DNA from 3 places in the Streptosporangium sp. NPDC023825 genome. Region 3 is predicted to be linked to each of the others. Evidence: riboswitches for the same ligand, from Rfam matches in the RefSeq annotation. Region 3 holds a riboswitch; each other region holds the start of a gene.
What was found. A riboswitch is a leader RNA that binds a small molecule or an ion and turns the genes downstream of it on or off. The one in region 3 is predicted to bind cobalamin.
Positions count from the first base shown of each region.

Region 1: another riboswitch for cobalamin. It lies ahead of AB0G15_RS07705 (CbtB domain-containing protein); the one in region 3 lies ahead of AB0G15_RS16640 ((2Fe-2S) ferredoxin domain-containing protein).
Region 2: another riboswitch for cobalamin. It lies ahead of metE (5-methyltetrahydropteroyltriglutamate--homocysteine S-methyltransferase); the one in region 3 lies ahead of AB0G15_RS16640 ((2Fe-2S) ferredoxin domain-containing protein).

Region 1 is NZ_JBFAAE010000006.1:38,588-43,827, reverse strand. Features, by position in the region: gene arc (proteasome ATPase) at 1-302, shown strand, start outside; gene AB0G15_RS07715 (acyltransferase) at 556-1,713, shown strand; gene dop (depupylase/deamidase Dop) at 1,801-3,318, shown strand; cobalamin riboswitch at 3,430-3,559, shown strand; gene AB0G15_RS07705 (CbtB domain-containing protein) at 3,594-3,788, shown strand; gene AB0G15_RS07700 (CbtA family protein) at 3,796-4,536, shown strand; gene AB0G15_RS07695 (histidine phosphatase family protein) at 4,533-5,096, shown strand; gene AB0G15_RS07690 (VWA domain-containing protein) at 5,153-5,240, shown strand, end outside.
Region 2 is NZ_JBFAAE010000060.1:20,515-25,754, forward strand. Features, by position in the region: gene AB0G15_RS34905 (SAM-dependent methyltransferase) at 1-177, opposite strand, end outside; gene metE (5-methyltetrahydropteroyltriglutamate--homocysteine S-methyltransferase) at 483-2,708, opposite strand; cobalamin riboswitch at 2,818-3,010, opposite strand; gene AB0G15_RS34915 (hypothetical protein) at 3,338-3,667, shown strand; gene AB0G15_RS34920 (cellulose binding domain-containing protein) at 4,256-4,681, opposite strand; partial or broken gene AB0G15_RS34925 (transposase family protein) at 4,958-5,240, shown strand, end outside.
Region 3 is NZ_JBFAAE010000016.1:9,410-14,649, forward strand. Features, by position in the region: gene AB0G15_RS16625 (hypothetical protein) at 141-824, opposite strand; gene AB0G15_RS16630 (ABC transporter substrate-binding protein) at 976-1,311, opposite strand; gene AB0G15_RS16635 (methyltransferase) at 1,377-2,435, opposite strand; gene AB0G15_RS16640 ((2Fe-2S) ferredoxin domain-containing protein) at 2,639-2,986, opposite strand; cobalamin riboswitch at 3,082-3,269, opposite strand; gene AB0G15_RS16645 (bile acid:sodium symporter family protein) at 3,695-4,567, shown strand; gene AB0G15_RS16650 (substrate-binding domain-containing protein) at 4,666-5,240, shown strand, end outside.

The sequences.
Region 1 (5,240 bases), on a different contig from region 3:
AGGACTTCAACTCCGGCGCGATGATCCAGAACATCGTCGACCGCGGCAAGAAGATGGCGATCAAGCAGTTCCTGGAGACCGGGCAGAAGGGCCTGAGGATCCAGCACCTTCTGGCGGCCTGCGTGGACGAGTTCTCCGAGAACGAGGACCTGCCCAACACCACCAACCCCGACGACTGGGCCCGCATCTCCGGCAAGAAGGGCGAGCGGATCGTCTACATCCGCACCCTCGTGACGGGCAAGCAGGGCACCGAGGCCGGGCGCTCCATCGACACGGTGGCCAACACCGGTCAGTACCTGTAACCACGTGTGACCGGCGGCGCGGTTCCCCTCCTGGGGGCCGCGCCGCCGGCGTCTTCCCGAAACCCTCGTCGACGGTGCGAACGTTCGGCAGGTGATAAACCTTGTCCGGTTTTATCCATTTTTGTGGTTAAGGGTCCGTATTTCGGTTCACGTCCGTCCCGGAAGTGAACCGAAATAACGGCCGTCACAGGGAACCCGAATGATCGAGACGCCGTCCAAGTGGCGTGCGTGAACATTCCGGCCCGGCCGCCCGGTGAGCGGCGCGGGGTCCCGCGAGGCGCCTCGGGGAGGCGGCCGCCTCGCAGAGCTCGACCTCCTGCGCTTCCTCGCCGCCATGGCGGTGCTCGCCTTCCACTACTTCATCGCCTTCGCCTCGGTGTGGGGCGACCGCCCGGCCGAGCTGTTCCCGGCGATCTCCACCCTCTCCGGGCTCGGCATCCTCGGCGTCGAGCTGTTCTTCATGATCAGCGGCTTCGTGATCCTGATGAGCATCTGGGGGCGGGGCCTGGGGGCGTTCGCCCTCTCCCGGCTGGTGCGGCTCTTCCCCGCCTACTGGGTCAGCGTGGCCGTCACCGCCGCGGTCTACGGGCTGACGGCCGCCACGGCCCTGGACCCCAAGCTCGGCCTCGGCGAGTACGGGATCAACCTCACGATGCTCCAGCGGGCCTTCGGCGTCTACGACGCCAACGGCGTCTACTGGTCGCTGTGGGTGGAGCTCCGCTTCTACGTGCTGATCTCGATCCTGGTGATCGCCGGGGTGACGCTCAACCGCTGCCTGGCCTTCATGGGCGTCTGGCTGCTGGCGGCCGGGTTCTTCACCGGGAGCGACGAGGCCTGGGTCGACCTGGTGGTCATGCCCAAGTACGCGGCGTACTTCGTCGGCGGCATGGCGTTCTTCCTGATGACGAAGTTCGGCCCCAGGCTCGTCCTGTGGTGCCTCGCCGGGATCAGCGGCGGCCTGGCCGTGAACGCGGCGATCGACCGGGTGGCCGGGCGGATCGAGAACGTCGGCTACGCCGCGATGCCCGTGCCCGAGTGGGCCGTGGCCGCCACCGTGATCGGCTTCTACGTGCTCATGGCGATGGTGGCGCTCGGCTGGCTGGGGTGGCTGCGCTGGCGCGGCCTGGTCGTCCTGGGCGCGCTCACCTACCCGCTCTACCTGTTCCACACCCCGGCCGCGGTCCTGATCGTCCCCGCCCTGCGGGACGTGCTGCCGCCCCCGCTGACCGCGCTGGTCACCGTGCTGGCCGCGATGGCGTTCTCCTACCTGGTGTACCGGTTGGCCGAGCGTCCGCTTCAGGAGTTCGTCAAGTCCAGGAGGCGGAGAAGGGCCGCATCCCCGTCCCCGTCACAGCTCCCCGCGCTCTCCTCGATCCCCCTCGCAACGGGCGAAAAGGCTTCGGTGCCATAACTGTCCGACCACCGGGCATAGTGAAGGGTCTAGGGTCGGGAATAGATACCACGGAGAGAATCAGTCCCTGACGAACAGAGGGTGCGCATGACGGTACGGCGGGTGATGGGCATCGAGACCGAGTACGGCATCTCCGTGCCCGGACAGCCGGGGGCCAACGCGATGGTGACCTCCTCTCAGGTCGTGAACGCCTATCTGGCGGCCTCGGCCGCGAGGGCTCGGCGCGCGCGATGGGACTTCGAGGAGGAGAACCCGCTGCGGGACGCACGGGGGTTCGACCTCGCGCGGGAAGTGGCCGACCAGAGCCAGCTGACCGACGAGGACCTCGGCCTGGCGAACGTGATCCTCACGAACGGGGCCCGGCTGTACGTCGACCACGCCCACCCCGAATACTCCACGCCCGAGTGCACCAATCCCCGGGCGGCGGTGATCTGGGACAAGGCGGGCGAGCGGGTGATGCACGACGCGGCGGTCCGCGCCTCGGCGATGCCGGCCAACGCCCCGATCCAGCTCTACAAGAACAACACCGACAACAAGGGCGCCTCCTACGGCTGTCACGAGAACTACCTCATGCGCCGGGCCACCTCGTTCGCCGACATCGTCAGGCACCTGACGCCGTTCTTCGTCTCCCGGCAGGTCGTCACCGGCGCGGGCAAGGTCGGCATCGGCCAGGACTCCCGGGGCGAGGGCTTCCAGATCAGCCAGCGGGCCGACTTCTTCGAGGTCGAGGTGGGCCTGGAGACGACGCTCAAGCGGCCGATCATCAACACCCGGGACGAGCCCCACGCCGACCCGGAGAAATACCGCCGCCTGCACGTCATCATCGGCGACGCCAACATGTCGGAGATCTCGACCTACCTGAAGCTGGGGTCGACCGCGCTCGTCCTGGCCATGATCGAGGACAACTACTTCACCCGCGACCTGGCCGTGGACAACCCCGTCCAGGCCCTGCGCGCGGTCTCGCACGACCCCACGCTCAAGTACGAGATCTCCATGCGCGACGGCCGCAGGCTGACGGCGGTGCAGCTGCAGATGGAGTACCTGGAGCTCGCCCGCAAGTACGCCGAGGAGCGCAGCGCCAACGGCCTGGACGAGCCCACCAAGGACATCCTCGAGCGCTGGGAGTCGGTCCTCACCCGTCTGGCGGAGGACCCGATGCAGCTGTCCGGGGAGCTCGACTGGGTGGCCAAGCTGGAGCTCCTGGAGGGCTACCGCACCCGTGACGGCCTGCCCTGGTCGCATCCGCGCCTGCAGCTCGTCGACCTCCAGTACTCCGACATCCGTCCCGACCGGGGGCTCTACAACCGGCTGGTCGCACGGGGCCGCATGCAGCGCCTGGTCACCGAGGAAGAGGTCCAGCGGGCCATCGAGGTGCCGCCCAACGACACCCGGGCCTACTTTCGCGGCCGCTGCCTGAGCCAGTACAGCGAGTCGGTGGCCGCGGCCTCCTGGGACTCGGTCATCTTCGACATCCCCGGCCGCGAGTCGCTGCAGCGCGTCCCCACCCTTGAGCCGCTGCGCGGCACCAAGGCACACGTGGGCGAGCTGTTCGACCGCTGCCGTACCGCCGCGGAGCTGGTGACGGCGCTGACCGGCGAGCAGTGACTCACGCGAGGGGGGAGGCGGTCCGGCCGGGCCGCCTCCCCCCTCGTCATGCCCGCACCCCGTGACGGCCGGAGCCCGTCAAACCGGACACCCGGATTGACGGGGGACAGAGAACCGGGATACGTTCCGGGTGTTTTGTGGCGGTGCGAGGGAAATCCGGTGAAACTCCGGTGCGGTCGCGCCACTGTAACCGGCTCCCAGGAGCCGGAAGCCAGGTCACACTCGGCCGCCACCGACCTACGAAAAGGGACGCGTCAATCCCGGAGGAGGTAGCCGTGAGCCAGATCTCGGCACCGCACACCCAGCCCATCCCATGGCCCTCGCTCACCCGCTGGCTGCTCGCCGTACCGGTGCTGCTGCTCCTCGCCTACCTGGTCACCTTCGACCAGGGAGCGATCTCACAGGCGGGGAACTACCTGCACGAACTCATGCACGACGGGCGTCACCTGCTCGGCGTGCCGTGCCACTGAGCCACAGGTGATCACCAAACTCATCGTCCGGGGCCTCGTCGTCGGACTGCTCGCAGGGCTGCTCGCGGCCGTCTTCGCCTACACCGTCGGCGAACCTCGCATCGACCAGGCCATCGCGCTGGAGGAGGCGGCCGCGGCCGCCGCCCCGGCCGGACCACACGACGACACCGGGACCGCCGCCCACTCCCACGACGAGGAGGAGGCCCTGGTCAGCAGGGACGGGCAGCGCTTCGGGCTCTTCCTCGCCCTCGGCCTGTACGGCCTGGCGGTCGGGGGCCTGTTCTCCCTCGTCTACGCGGCCGTACGCGGCCGGGCGGGCCCCCGCTCGGAACCGGTGCTCGCGGTCACCCTCGCCGCCGCCGCGTTCACCTCCGTGGTCCTCATCCCCTTCGTGAAGTACCCCGCCAACCCGCCGGCCGTCGGTGACCCGGAGACCATCGACCAGCGCACCGTGCTGTACCTGGTCGCGGTGGTCATCGGGATCCTCGCCGTCGCCGCCGCGGTCGCCGCCTACCGCTACGCCTCGCGGAGCGAACCGTGGGTGCGCTGGCTGTCGGCGGGCGCCACCCTCCTGGTCCCCGTCGTCGCGGCCTGGATCCTCCTGCCGGAGATCTCGGAGGTGCCCCGGGGCTTCCCCGCCGACCTCCTGTGGGACTTCCGGGTCGCCTCCATGGGGACCCAGGTGGTCTTCTGGGCCGGCGTCGGCGCGCTGTTCGCCTTCGCCGCCCGCGGGCGCGGCCCGGTGTGACGACCCCCTCGGGGGTCACCCGCCTGCTCCTGGTCTGCCACGCCTCCACCTCGGCGACGGTACGGGCCGCGTTCCCGGGTGACGAACCACTCGACGAACCCGGCCTGCGCCGGGCCGAGGGGATGGCGCGGGACCTCGGCCCGGGTCCCGCGGCCTGCCCCGCCGAGCTGCGCTGCGTCCAGACGGCGGCGGCGCTCGGCCTGCGGGCCGAGCACGACCCGCTGCTGGCCGACTGCGACTACGGCCGCTGGAGCGGGATGACGCTCGGCGAGGTCGAGGCCGCGGAACCCGAGGCGCTCGCCTCCTGGCTCGGCGACCCCGGCGCGGCGCCGCACGGCGGGGAGCCGGTCACCGCGCTCCTGGCCAGGGTGTCCGGCTGGCTCGCCGTCCGCGCCCCCGGCAGGACCGTCGCGGTCACCCACCCGGCGGTCATCCGCGCCGCGGTCGTCCACGCCCTCGGCGCCCCCGCCCAGGCCTTCTGGCGCGTCGACGTCGCGCCGCTGGCCCGCGTGACGCTCACCGGGCGCGGCGGGCGCTGGCGGCTCAGTTACTTGCCATGACGGTTCGAGCGCCCGGCGACCCTTTGATTCGACGAGACGGACAGGAGATCCCGAAGGTGCGTGACTCCCGCTATCCCTTCACCGCGATCGTGGGGCTGGAGGACCTGAAACTCGCGCTGATCCTCAACGCGGTCTCCCCCCGCG
Region 2 (5,240 bases), on a different contig from region 3:
CACGGCCTGGCCCAGGAAAGCGCGGTTGGCCCTGGCGTTCTCACGCGCGTTCGGCACGGACCGGAGCACCACCTCGGCGGCCTCGCGATCCGCGGCGAAGTGGTCCTTGCCGCCCAGCAAGTAGTCGTATATGCGCGCCGCGCTCGGCACGCTCAAGTCCACGCCCGTTATGTCCATGGGCGAAAGGTTAGTGAATCAAGCTCCTTCGCCGACGATTTTCACGCAAGGGCCGGACATTGCCCCTCGGCCGCCCGGGTGAGGTCTGCGCGCTCGCCGGGAGTCAACCCGGATCACCGCGATCGACCTGGATCACCGCGGTCGCCCCGGATCACCGCGGTCGCCCCGGATCACCGCGGTCGCCCCGGAGAAGACCGATCGGCGGGCCGGCCTGGCAGGCCACGAGACCGGCCTTTGTCTCCGAGGCTCGATCATGTGGCTGAGGCTCCTCACCCCAACCTCATGATCGAGCCTCTGAACAGGCTCTAGACCGCTTCCTCGCGGACACGCAGGGCGGCCTCGACCATGTTCCTGAGGCTGGCCTCCGTCTCCGGATAGCCGCGGGTCTTCAGGCCGCAGTCGGGGTTGACCCAGAGCAGGGCCGGATCCACCGAGGCCGCGGCCGTACGCAGGGCGGCCTCGATCTCCCCGACCGAGGGCACCCTGGGCGAGTGGATGTCCCACACGCCGGGCCCGATGCCGCGCGCGTAGCCGAAGGCGCGCAGGTCGTCCAGGAGTTCCATCCGGGAGCGGGCCGCCTCGACGCTGGTCACGTCGGCGTCCAGGTCGCCGATCGCGCCGATGATCTCCCCGAACTCCGAATAGCACATGTGGGTGTGGATCTGCGTGCTGTCGGCCACCCCGCTGGTGGCCAGCCGGAACGCGGCGACCGCCCACTCCAGGTAGACCTCGCGGTCGGCCCGCCGCAGCGGCAGCAGCTCGCGCAGCGCGGGCTCGTCGACCTGGATGATCCTGATGCCCGCCGCCTCGAGATCGCGGGTCTCGTCGCGCAGCGCCAGCGCCACCTGCCTGGCGGTCTCGCCCAGCGGCTGGTCGTCGCGGACGAACGACCAGGCCAGCATGGTCACCGGGCCGGTGAGCATGCCCTTGACCGGCTTCTTCGTCCGCGACTGCGCGTAGGAGGCCCAGCGCACCGTCATCGGCTCGGGACGGGAGACGTCGCCGAACAGGATCGGCGGGCGGACGTAGCGGCTGCCGTACGACTGCACCCAGCCGTGCTCGGTGGCGGCGTAGCCCTCCAGCATCTCGGCGAAGTACTGGACCATGTCGTTGCGTTCTGGCTCGCCGTGCACCAGCACGTCCAGGCCGATGTCCTCCTGCAGCGCGATGACGCGGTCGATCTCGGCCTCCATCCTGCGCTCGTACCCGGCCCTGTCGATGTCGCCCGAGCGCATGGCGGCGCGGGCCTGGCGCACCTCGCCGGTCTGCGGGAAGGAGCCGATGGTGGTGGTGGCCAGCGGCGGCAGGCCCAGGTCGGCGTTCTGCACGGCGAGCCGCTCGGCGTGCGGGGCGCGCGGGCTGCCCTCGCCCAGGGCGTCCAGCCTGGCTCGCACCCGGGGGTTGAGGAACCGCTCGACGTCCCTCTCCCCCGTGACGACCTCCTCGCCGTTCAGCGCCCGGCCGATCCGTACGACCTCGTCGACCTTCTGCCGGGCGAAGGCCAGCCGCTCGCGCAGCCGCGGGTCCAGCGAGGTCTCGGCGTCCAGGTCGAGCGGGACGTGCAGCAGCGAGCAGGAGGTGCTCACCACCAGCCGGTCGCTCAGGCCGAGCAGCGCGGCGCAGGTCGCCAGCGCCTTCGCGATGTCGGTACGCCAGACGTTGCGGCCGTCGACGACCCCGGCGACAAGGGTCTTGCCGGGCAGCCCACCGGCTGCGGCCAGCGCCTCCAGGTTGCCGGGCGCCGAGACGAAGTCCAGGCCGACGGCCTCGACCCGGCTGCGGGCCAGAATCTCCAGCGCGGGCCCGATCTCACCGAAGTAGGTGGCCACCAGCAGCCGGGGGCGGCTGCTGAGCTCCCCCAGCCGCGCGTAGGCCCGGCGCAGCGCGGCCAGTTCCTCGTCCGTACGGTCGGCGGCCAGCACCGGCTCGTCCAGCTGCACCTCGGCCACCCCCGCCGCGGCCATCCGTTCCAGCAGCTCGGCGTAGGTCTCCAGCAGGCCGTCCAGCAGCCGCAGCGGCGCGAAGCCGGGCTCGGTGGATTTGGCCAGCAGCAGGAACGACAGCGGCCCGACCAGCACCGGCCGGGTCTCGACACCCAGCCGCCGCGCCTCGGCGTACTCGGCCAGCGGCTTGCTCCAGTCGAGCCGGAACCGGGTCTCGGGGCCCATTTCCGGAACCAGGTAGTGGTAGTTGGTGTCGAACCACTTGGTCATCTCCAGCGGCGCGACCCCCTCGGCACCGCGGGCCATCGCGAAGTACGGATCGGCCGCCCCGGAAAACCGCTCGGGTACCGCTCCCATCATGACGGTGGTGTCCAGCACGTGGTCATACAGCGAGAAGGTGTTGGACGGCACCGCATCCAGCCCCGCCTCCAACAGCTCCCGCCACACCCCCTGCCGCACCCCGGCGGCCCTCTCCTGCAAGCCGGCCGCGTCGATGCGCCCGGCCCAGTAATCCTCCGTCGCCCGCTTCACCTCGCGACGGCCCCCGATACGGGGATAACCCAAAACGGTCGTGGTGACCTTGCTCATGGCGTCCTTCCCTCGGCTCATGCCATGCCGACCCACGGCCACGCGGAAGGAACACCCAGGAAAGACCCATCCCAGGCCCTCCCACGAGGCCACGGATCACCGCACACCGGACGGCGCACGGGCGGCTGGCAGGTCTTCGGACTCGCGGGCATCACACTCAACTCCTACTGACCGTCGCTTCCCAGATGACACGCACCCAGTGCCGATGACGGCGTTCGTTCCCACTCACCGCTGCGGGGCAGCCCCGGAATCACACCGGGTTCCCTCTTACGACTCCCGACACCAACACGACACCGGGAGAACCAACCGCGCCACGAGCATATGCCAGACACGACCCCCTCCAGCAGACCAGCCACGCACCAAGGAACCCGGCCGACGGCAGACCAGCAGTGGAGGCAGCGCTCACTGGTTCACCGTCGCGCGACCTCAACACTCCATCGATCTCGCTGACGAGTGCCGTTCCTGCGCAGTCAGGTCTTTTCCATATTCCTGCCGATGGCACCTGCCTTTTCCCGAAACGGCGTGGGAACTCCGCAGAGAGAAAGGAGTCCTTTGGTACCTCCCGAACTGGTACCGCACGCCGCGCTTGTACGGGAGTGGTCCAAGCGCAAGATCGCCGAGTCGCCTCGGTGGTCACCGTCTACGATCCGCAGTGGACTCCGCCCGAACTGTCGAAGATACCTGTCGTGGTCTTTCGGTTCGAGGACGTCCGCCTCGTCGAGTGGTACGAGGACCAGGAGGGCCGTGACCGCGTGACCGCCTCCCCTGATGCTCCACCAGGGCAGGTCGGGCAGTTCGACTGGGAGGGCACCGACAAGTTCACACTGGACACCTTCATGCTGCGCCTGGTCTTTCACGCGCCGCGAGCAGCGGTGACTGTGTGCAGGAAGCAGAACGAGTTCCCGTCACGGCTTCCCTACGCTGAAGACCATCACGCCTATGTCCTGTGGCGTTGCTGACTGGCCTCGGCGTTTCCGACCTGCAACGGGCACGTCCTCGACATCTCCGCTCAAAGCACGTTAGCAGCTTGGATCGTGCTCTCCCAGTCGATTCAACCTGAACCTATGAGTATGGCCAGTCAACCTGAAACGACCGCGGACTGCGGTGAACTGCGACCCGAGCTGGCTCATCACTTACGCATACGTGAACTGCTTGTCACCACCAGAGTCGATCTTCCTCGCAAAGTATCTATGCCAGTAGGTGCCGCAACATACGCCCCGAGCACGACTCGGGGCGTATCCATTTTCAGGGCCAAGCGACCTCTGCGTTGACGTTGCGCGGAAGGGGAAACAGGGAGTACTCTCAAGTATTCATAGGATCATTCCATGAATTTTCTCATAAAATAATCACTATTGCCGAGCCGCATATTGACACCATCAAGTTCCTCGCCAACGGCAAATACCTGATCGCCGATCTGACCTACGCGGGCGACGGCTACGCCATGTTCATCGCCCGGGCGGACGTCGTCGGATAATACGAGAAATCCCTCATCTCATGACACATCGAAAGCTGACGAACGGACGAGCCCCATGGACTCGCCCGTTTCATCAATAGGTGATGATGCACTGACTGGAAGTGGGAAGAGGCGGCAAGGTAGTCGTCATAGGCATGCGGATCTCGAACCCGAAGTTCGCGTACTTGTTCGGCAGGATGGCGCCATTCCACGACGACGGTCTCCACACGTTCGTCGAGAACCTCTTCACGTTCCAGAACTGGTGAACGACCGCGCCCGCCGAGAAGGGGAAGTCGATGACCGCCTCCCAGGTGGTCGACGGTGTCGTGCCGGTGTTGGTCAGCTGCGCATCGACCTGCCACCTGTACTGCCCGCCGACGGTCCCCCAGTAGTTGGCTTGGAACGTCAGCGTGCAGGTGGTGGCGGCGTCGGCGGGTGTGACGACGGTGAACGCGCCGAACAAGGCGGCCACCAGCCACATGGTCAGGCGCCGTCGCCGACGGACGCGCCGTTCTGTCATGGGCCCCTCCTGTCTGGAAGTTCGCGCGATGAAAGACGCGCGCATAGGCGATGATCGAACGATACGATCGGCGTCGAATGCCGTCAACGGCACTGAAAGTTTCAGCTATTCAATGAGGTGATCTCAGCGGAATAGTTCCGACAGCTGGGATTTCCGAGGCGTGAATGGTGGAATTCCGGGCTTATCGGGAGAGGTAGTCGACGGCCGGAAATGGGTGTGGAGCCTCCAATAGAAGAGGTCTCACCACAAGAACCCTGCGCGGCCGGAAGGCTCCGCGTGATTCCCCATCGTGCCACGCTCGACGTCTCCCGTGAGCTCATTCGGCATCTCGCGCGACTGCTGCGGGCCGAACCCCGCCTGCGCGGAACCCCTAAAGGCAGCCGGGCATTGACACCGTGCTGGCACGCGGTACTCATACTCCGCTGGCTTCGAGGCGAGACCGACATCCCCAAACTCGGCCGCGACCACAAGACCTCCCGTGCCACCGCCTACCGTTACATCGACGAAGGAAACGAGATCCTCGCAGATCAGGTCCTTGATCTGCACGAAGCCCTCGAAC
Region 3 (5,240 bases):
CATCCGGAACTGCAGGTCCGACGGTGCCGCCGAGTCCCCGGCCGCGACGATGCGCGCGTCGCCCACGCTGGTCAACGTCTCGTCCGTGCGCAGCCGGGGCCGTCGAGCAGGATCCCGGTCGCCGTCGCCGGCCCGGAGGGCTACCCGTGAGTGCCCTCAGGAACGCTGTCCGCGGACATGCCCCCTTCTCCCGGAGCGCTCGTCAGGTAGACGTGCTGGTGGCCGTTGCCGGCGTCGACGTTGATCTGGTCGAGTTGCGTCGCCGCGACGGACCACGTCGCGACGGCCGCGGACCGCTGGCGGGCCGCCAGCTCAAGGAAGGGCTGCCGCAGGTCCGCGGGAAGCTCCCGGCCGGCCGCGTACGTGTCGACCGCGACCGCCATGGCGTCCACCGCGCCACGGAATCCCGCACGAGCCACGTTGGTCGCGGTCGTTCCCGAGGGAGTCTCCGCGTGCCGCTCGACGGCCTGCCGCAGAACCTTCCGCCACCCGTCGACCTCCGCCGGTTCCGCCGACCGCGCGCCGGGCGCTCCATCACGGGGAAGCACCTCGGTGAGCTTGGACAGCACCCCGTTCAGCTCTCCGGCGGTCACCCGCGCCGTGGAGGTCAGCTCACCGATCTGCTGGACGTCCCGCTTCTTCTCCGCCTCCCGCATGTCGGCGATGGCGACCTGGGAGGCGTCGGGGCTACCGAGGAGATAGCCCACCGGCCCGGCTATCGCGACGGCGGCGACAACGGCCACGACGATCTGACGCGCCCGGTTGGACGGGCGAACGTCCGGCCGGGACGGCACACGGGGTGGCCTGACCGTTTTCGAGGACATCCAGCGGCTCCTGTCACCTGGCTACCCGGCCGACGCTACCGCTTTCAATGATCTACGTCCATGGTCCCGCCGAACCCCGGAGGAACCTTGTTCCTCGAAGGTGGGCTTCAGTCCGTCTTACTTTTAATGATTTTGAAATGACCTGACGTCTTTACAATGTAGATTCATAAAGGGGCATCGACCTCGCCGGACGACCCAGACGAACCGCCCCCCTGCGCCCGCCGCCTCTCGCTGCGCTACCCGCCTCGTCGAGCAACTTGCCGGCCGCCGCGGGATCGGGGCCGCCGCCGGTCACCTCGGGGTCGTGCCAGCCGGTGTCGGGCGAGACCGGCCCGTAGGCGGGGGTGCCCGCGCCGGCGAGGATCGTGTCGGCCATCGCCTGCCGGTCCAGGGCCAGGCCGAACTCCTGCGCCGCCCCTGACGACGTGTTCCGGTGACGCCGGTTCCCGCTGACGATTCGTCGGCCCCTGCGAGAGGACCCCTGCATGACGACGGGCAGACGCTCGCTGTTTCCCGCCGGGGTACGCACCGCGGCCCGGCGGGAAAGGACCGTCAGGTGTCGACGGCGGCCGGGACGCACTCGACGACGGTGTGCCGCGCCGTGAGGTCGCGCACGGCGGCGACCCGCAGCCCGGCGGCCGCGGCCAGCGCCCGGTAGTCGTCGGCGGTCCGTTCCCGGCCACCGGCCAGGACCAGCATCCGCAGGTTCATCTCCGCGAACATGGCCGGATCGCCCCCCGAGACGATCGGCGACTCGAGGATCAGCACCCGGCCGCGCCGGCCCGCCGCGCCGGCGCAGCGGCGCAGGATGGCGGTCGCCTCGTCGTCGGCCCAGTCGTGCAGCACGCGGTTGAGCACGTACACGTCGGCGCCGCCGGGCAGCTCGTCGAAGAAACTCCGCCCGATCGTCTCGCACCGGTCCGCCAGCCCGCGTCCGGCCAGGTACCGCTGCGCGCGTGACGCGGTGTCCGGCAGGTCGATCAGCACACCGCGCAGGCCCTCGTGGCGCGACAGCAGCTCGGCCAGCAGCGCCCCGGTACCGCCGCCGACGTCGGCCACCCGGGTCAGCGCCGACCAGTCGTAGCCCTCCGCCAGCTCGCCGTACCCGGTGCCGGCCGCCATCGTCGCGTCGAAGGAGGCGCTCAGCTCGGGGTTCGCGTCGAGATAGCGCCAGAACGGTGCGCCGAACACCGCCGCCCAGGCAGGCCGGCCGGTGCGTACCGTGTCCGCCAGGCCGGTGAAGGCCAGGTCCATCCGGCCGCCGAACCCGTCCAGGTCCAGCCACCGCCACATCGCGGACGGGTGGTCCCGGCGCAGCAGGGCGGCCGTCCCGTTCGCCGCGAACGTGCCCGGCCGGGGCTCGGCGAACACCTCGCGGCAGACCAGATGGCGCAGCAGCCGGCCCAGCGCGTCCGGGTCCGCGCCGGCCCGGGCGGCCAGGTCCTCGATGTCCGAACCGTCCTCGTCCACCAGATCGGGCAGCCGCAGGGTCACGGCCACCCGGAGTGCCATCGGGGTCACCAGATCCATCAGCGGCGTCAGGGCCCGCCACGCGGCGAGCCCGTCCAGCGCGGCGCCGGTCGTCGCGGTCGCCTCGTCGTTGCTCGTCATACGCACCTCCTGTCCCCATGGTGCGCGCCGAGGCCGGCCACGGCTTGGACGAATCGGCACCCGTCCTTCCCCGCCGCGCGCCTTCGAGACTGATGTACCCCGGCTTTCGTGGAGTCGCTGGTCTGCCCCGATGTGTTCCCCACACCGACGGGCGGGGATTCCCGTTCGTGCCCCCACATGGACTCCCGCCCCGGCGGCGTCCGTCACCGAGGGGGACGGCCCTGCGAACGGCTCTTCGTGAAGACGTGGAGGGCGAGGATGTCAGGGATCGGCGCGAGGCCGGGGCCTCCGGCCCGGATCCAGGCGGCGATGTCCTCGACGGCGTCGGGCTGGTTCAGCAGGCCGAGCCACACCGCCCGCCCGCCCGCGGCGCGTCCGGCGGGTGAGGGCCGCACGACGACCACGTTGGCCTGCTCGCACACGTCCAGGCAGTCGCTGACGCGGACCTGTGCGATCTCCGACAGGCGGCGGAGCTGCTCGTCGTGGTCGAGGGCGGGAACCTTGCGGGTGCTGCCGCAGCAGCAGTCCCGGCAGACGGTGAGCCTGCTCATGCGCGTGTGAATCCCTTCCCGAGGCGGTCCAGGGGGTCGGGTCCCAGCCCGAACCGCATGACGACCGCCGTCCTCTCCTGGGGAGATCCGCCCCGTTTCCTGAGGGGCGACAGCGTGAGTCTCCTGGCTCTCGGGTCGAGGCTCGTCCCGGCCTTCCCACCCGCGTGCGGGCAGTGGCTTCGTCGGGGGTCGCTCGCCGATCACAGTGGCGGGACCGCGCCGGATTCACACCGGCTTCCTCGTTCCGCCGTCGCCTTCGCCGACCATGGTCGCACAACCACCACCGACGGCAGGACCCGGCCCTGCCCTCCCCTTACCTGCCCTGCACAACGTGGCGGCGCGGACCGATCGCGGACCGCGGCTGGGCCACCCGTGTCGCGCACACCGCGACACCCCGGACGGATCAGGGGTCGCGACGATCCCGGCGACCGGAGAAGATACGGCTCCCTACCTGGCGTGATCGCGAAATGTACGTGATCATTGGACCCACCATGCAGCGCCGTGCTCTCGTCCGTACCATCGCCGCGGGATCGGGTGCCGTCGCCTTCTCCGCCTCCCGGCGCCGTCACGGACGCCGCGCGGACGCCGTCCGTGACGGCCGGGCACCCCCCCGACCCGCCCCGCCCACCGGGCACCGCCACAGTCGACCCCGCCCCCGCCACACCGACCCGCTCCCGCTCCCGTCCGAGGAAAGAGGACACACCCCCCATGGCCCTTGCCGGTGTCTTCCTGCCCATCGCCCTCGCGATCATCATGTTCGGCCTCGGCCTGAGCCTGACGATCGCCGACTTCCGCCGCGTCGTCGCCTATCCCAAGGCCACCCTGGTCGCGCTCGTCTGCCAGGTTCTGGTGCTGCCCGCGATCTGCTTCGGCCTGGTGCTCGCCTTCGGGCTGCCGCCCGCGCTCGCCGTGGGCATGATGCTCCTGGCCGCCTCCCCCGGCGGGACCACGGCCAATCTCTACAGCCACCTGTTCGGCGGCGACGTCGCGCTCAACGTGACCCTCACCGCGATCAACTCCGTGCTGGCCGTCGTCACGCTGCCGCTGGTCACCAACCTGTCGCTGAGCTACTTCGCCGCCGACTCGGCCGCGCTGGGCCTGCAGTTCGACAAGACCGTCCAGGTGGTCGCGATCGTGCTCGTCCCCGTCGCGATCGGCATGGCGGTCCGGGCGGGGCTGCCGCGCTTCGCCGATCGGATGAACGCGCCCGTGAAGATCGCCTCCGCCGTCATCCTGGTCCTGGTCATCCTCGGCGCCCTGCTGCAGGAGCTGGACAACCTCGGCGGCTACATCCGCTCGGTCGGCGCGATCACGCTGGTGTTCAGCGTGATCAGCCTGGCCATCGGTTACTGGGTGCCGCGCCTGGCCGGGATCGAGCGTGGCCAGGCCGTCGCCTCCTGCATGGAGATCGGCATCCACAACGCCACGCTGTCCATCGCGGTCGCGCTCACGCTGCTGAACAACAACCAGATGGCCGTCCCCGCCGCCACCTACGGCGTGCTGATGTTCTTCACCGCCGCCGCGGCCGGGTTCCTCCTCAGGTCCCGTGCGGCGAAGCTCGCCCCCGACGCGGCCCGGTGAAAGGAGTGCGAGGTTCCGCTTCCCGGACTCCCGGGTGAACGCGGGAGGTCGCGGGCGCCTGCTCGCGACCTCCCGCGCCGGTCGGTAAGGTCGCCGGTATGGGCGGGGTACGGGTGGTGCTGCTCGGGGGGACGTCGAACGTCGGGAAGTCGACCGTCGCCCGGGCGGTGGCCGGCAGGCTCGGATTCGAGTGCCTGTCGACGGACAGCCTCGCCCGGCACCCGGGGCGGCCCTGGCGAACGCCGGAGCGTGAGGTGCCGGCGCACGTCGCCGAGGGGTACGCCATCACGCTGATCCCCGTCGACGTGCCGACCCAGGACAACGTGCTGGGCGCGTTCACCCGGATGGGCGAGCTCGCCGTGGACGCGGTCATCGTCATCATCGAGATCCACCTGCTCGACGCGGGCACCGTGACCCTGCCCCCCGGGGTCCACGTCGTCATCGTCGTCGACTCCGACGCCGGCGACCGTTACAGCGTCGTCGACACCGACCAGGCCGACGGTGCCCGGCGGGCCGTCCACCACCTGCTCGACCTGGGACACCGGACCGTCTGGCACGTGACGGGGCCGCGGACCTCCTACGCCGGCCAGCGCCGCACCCAGGCCTGGCGCACCACGCTCGAGGAGGCCGGACGGCCGGTGCCGGCGCCCCTGCACGGCGACTGGTCGGCCGA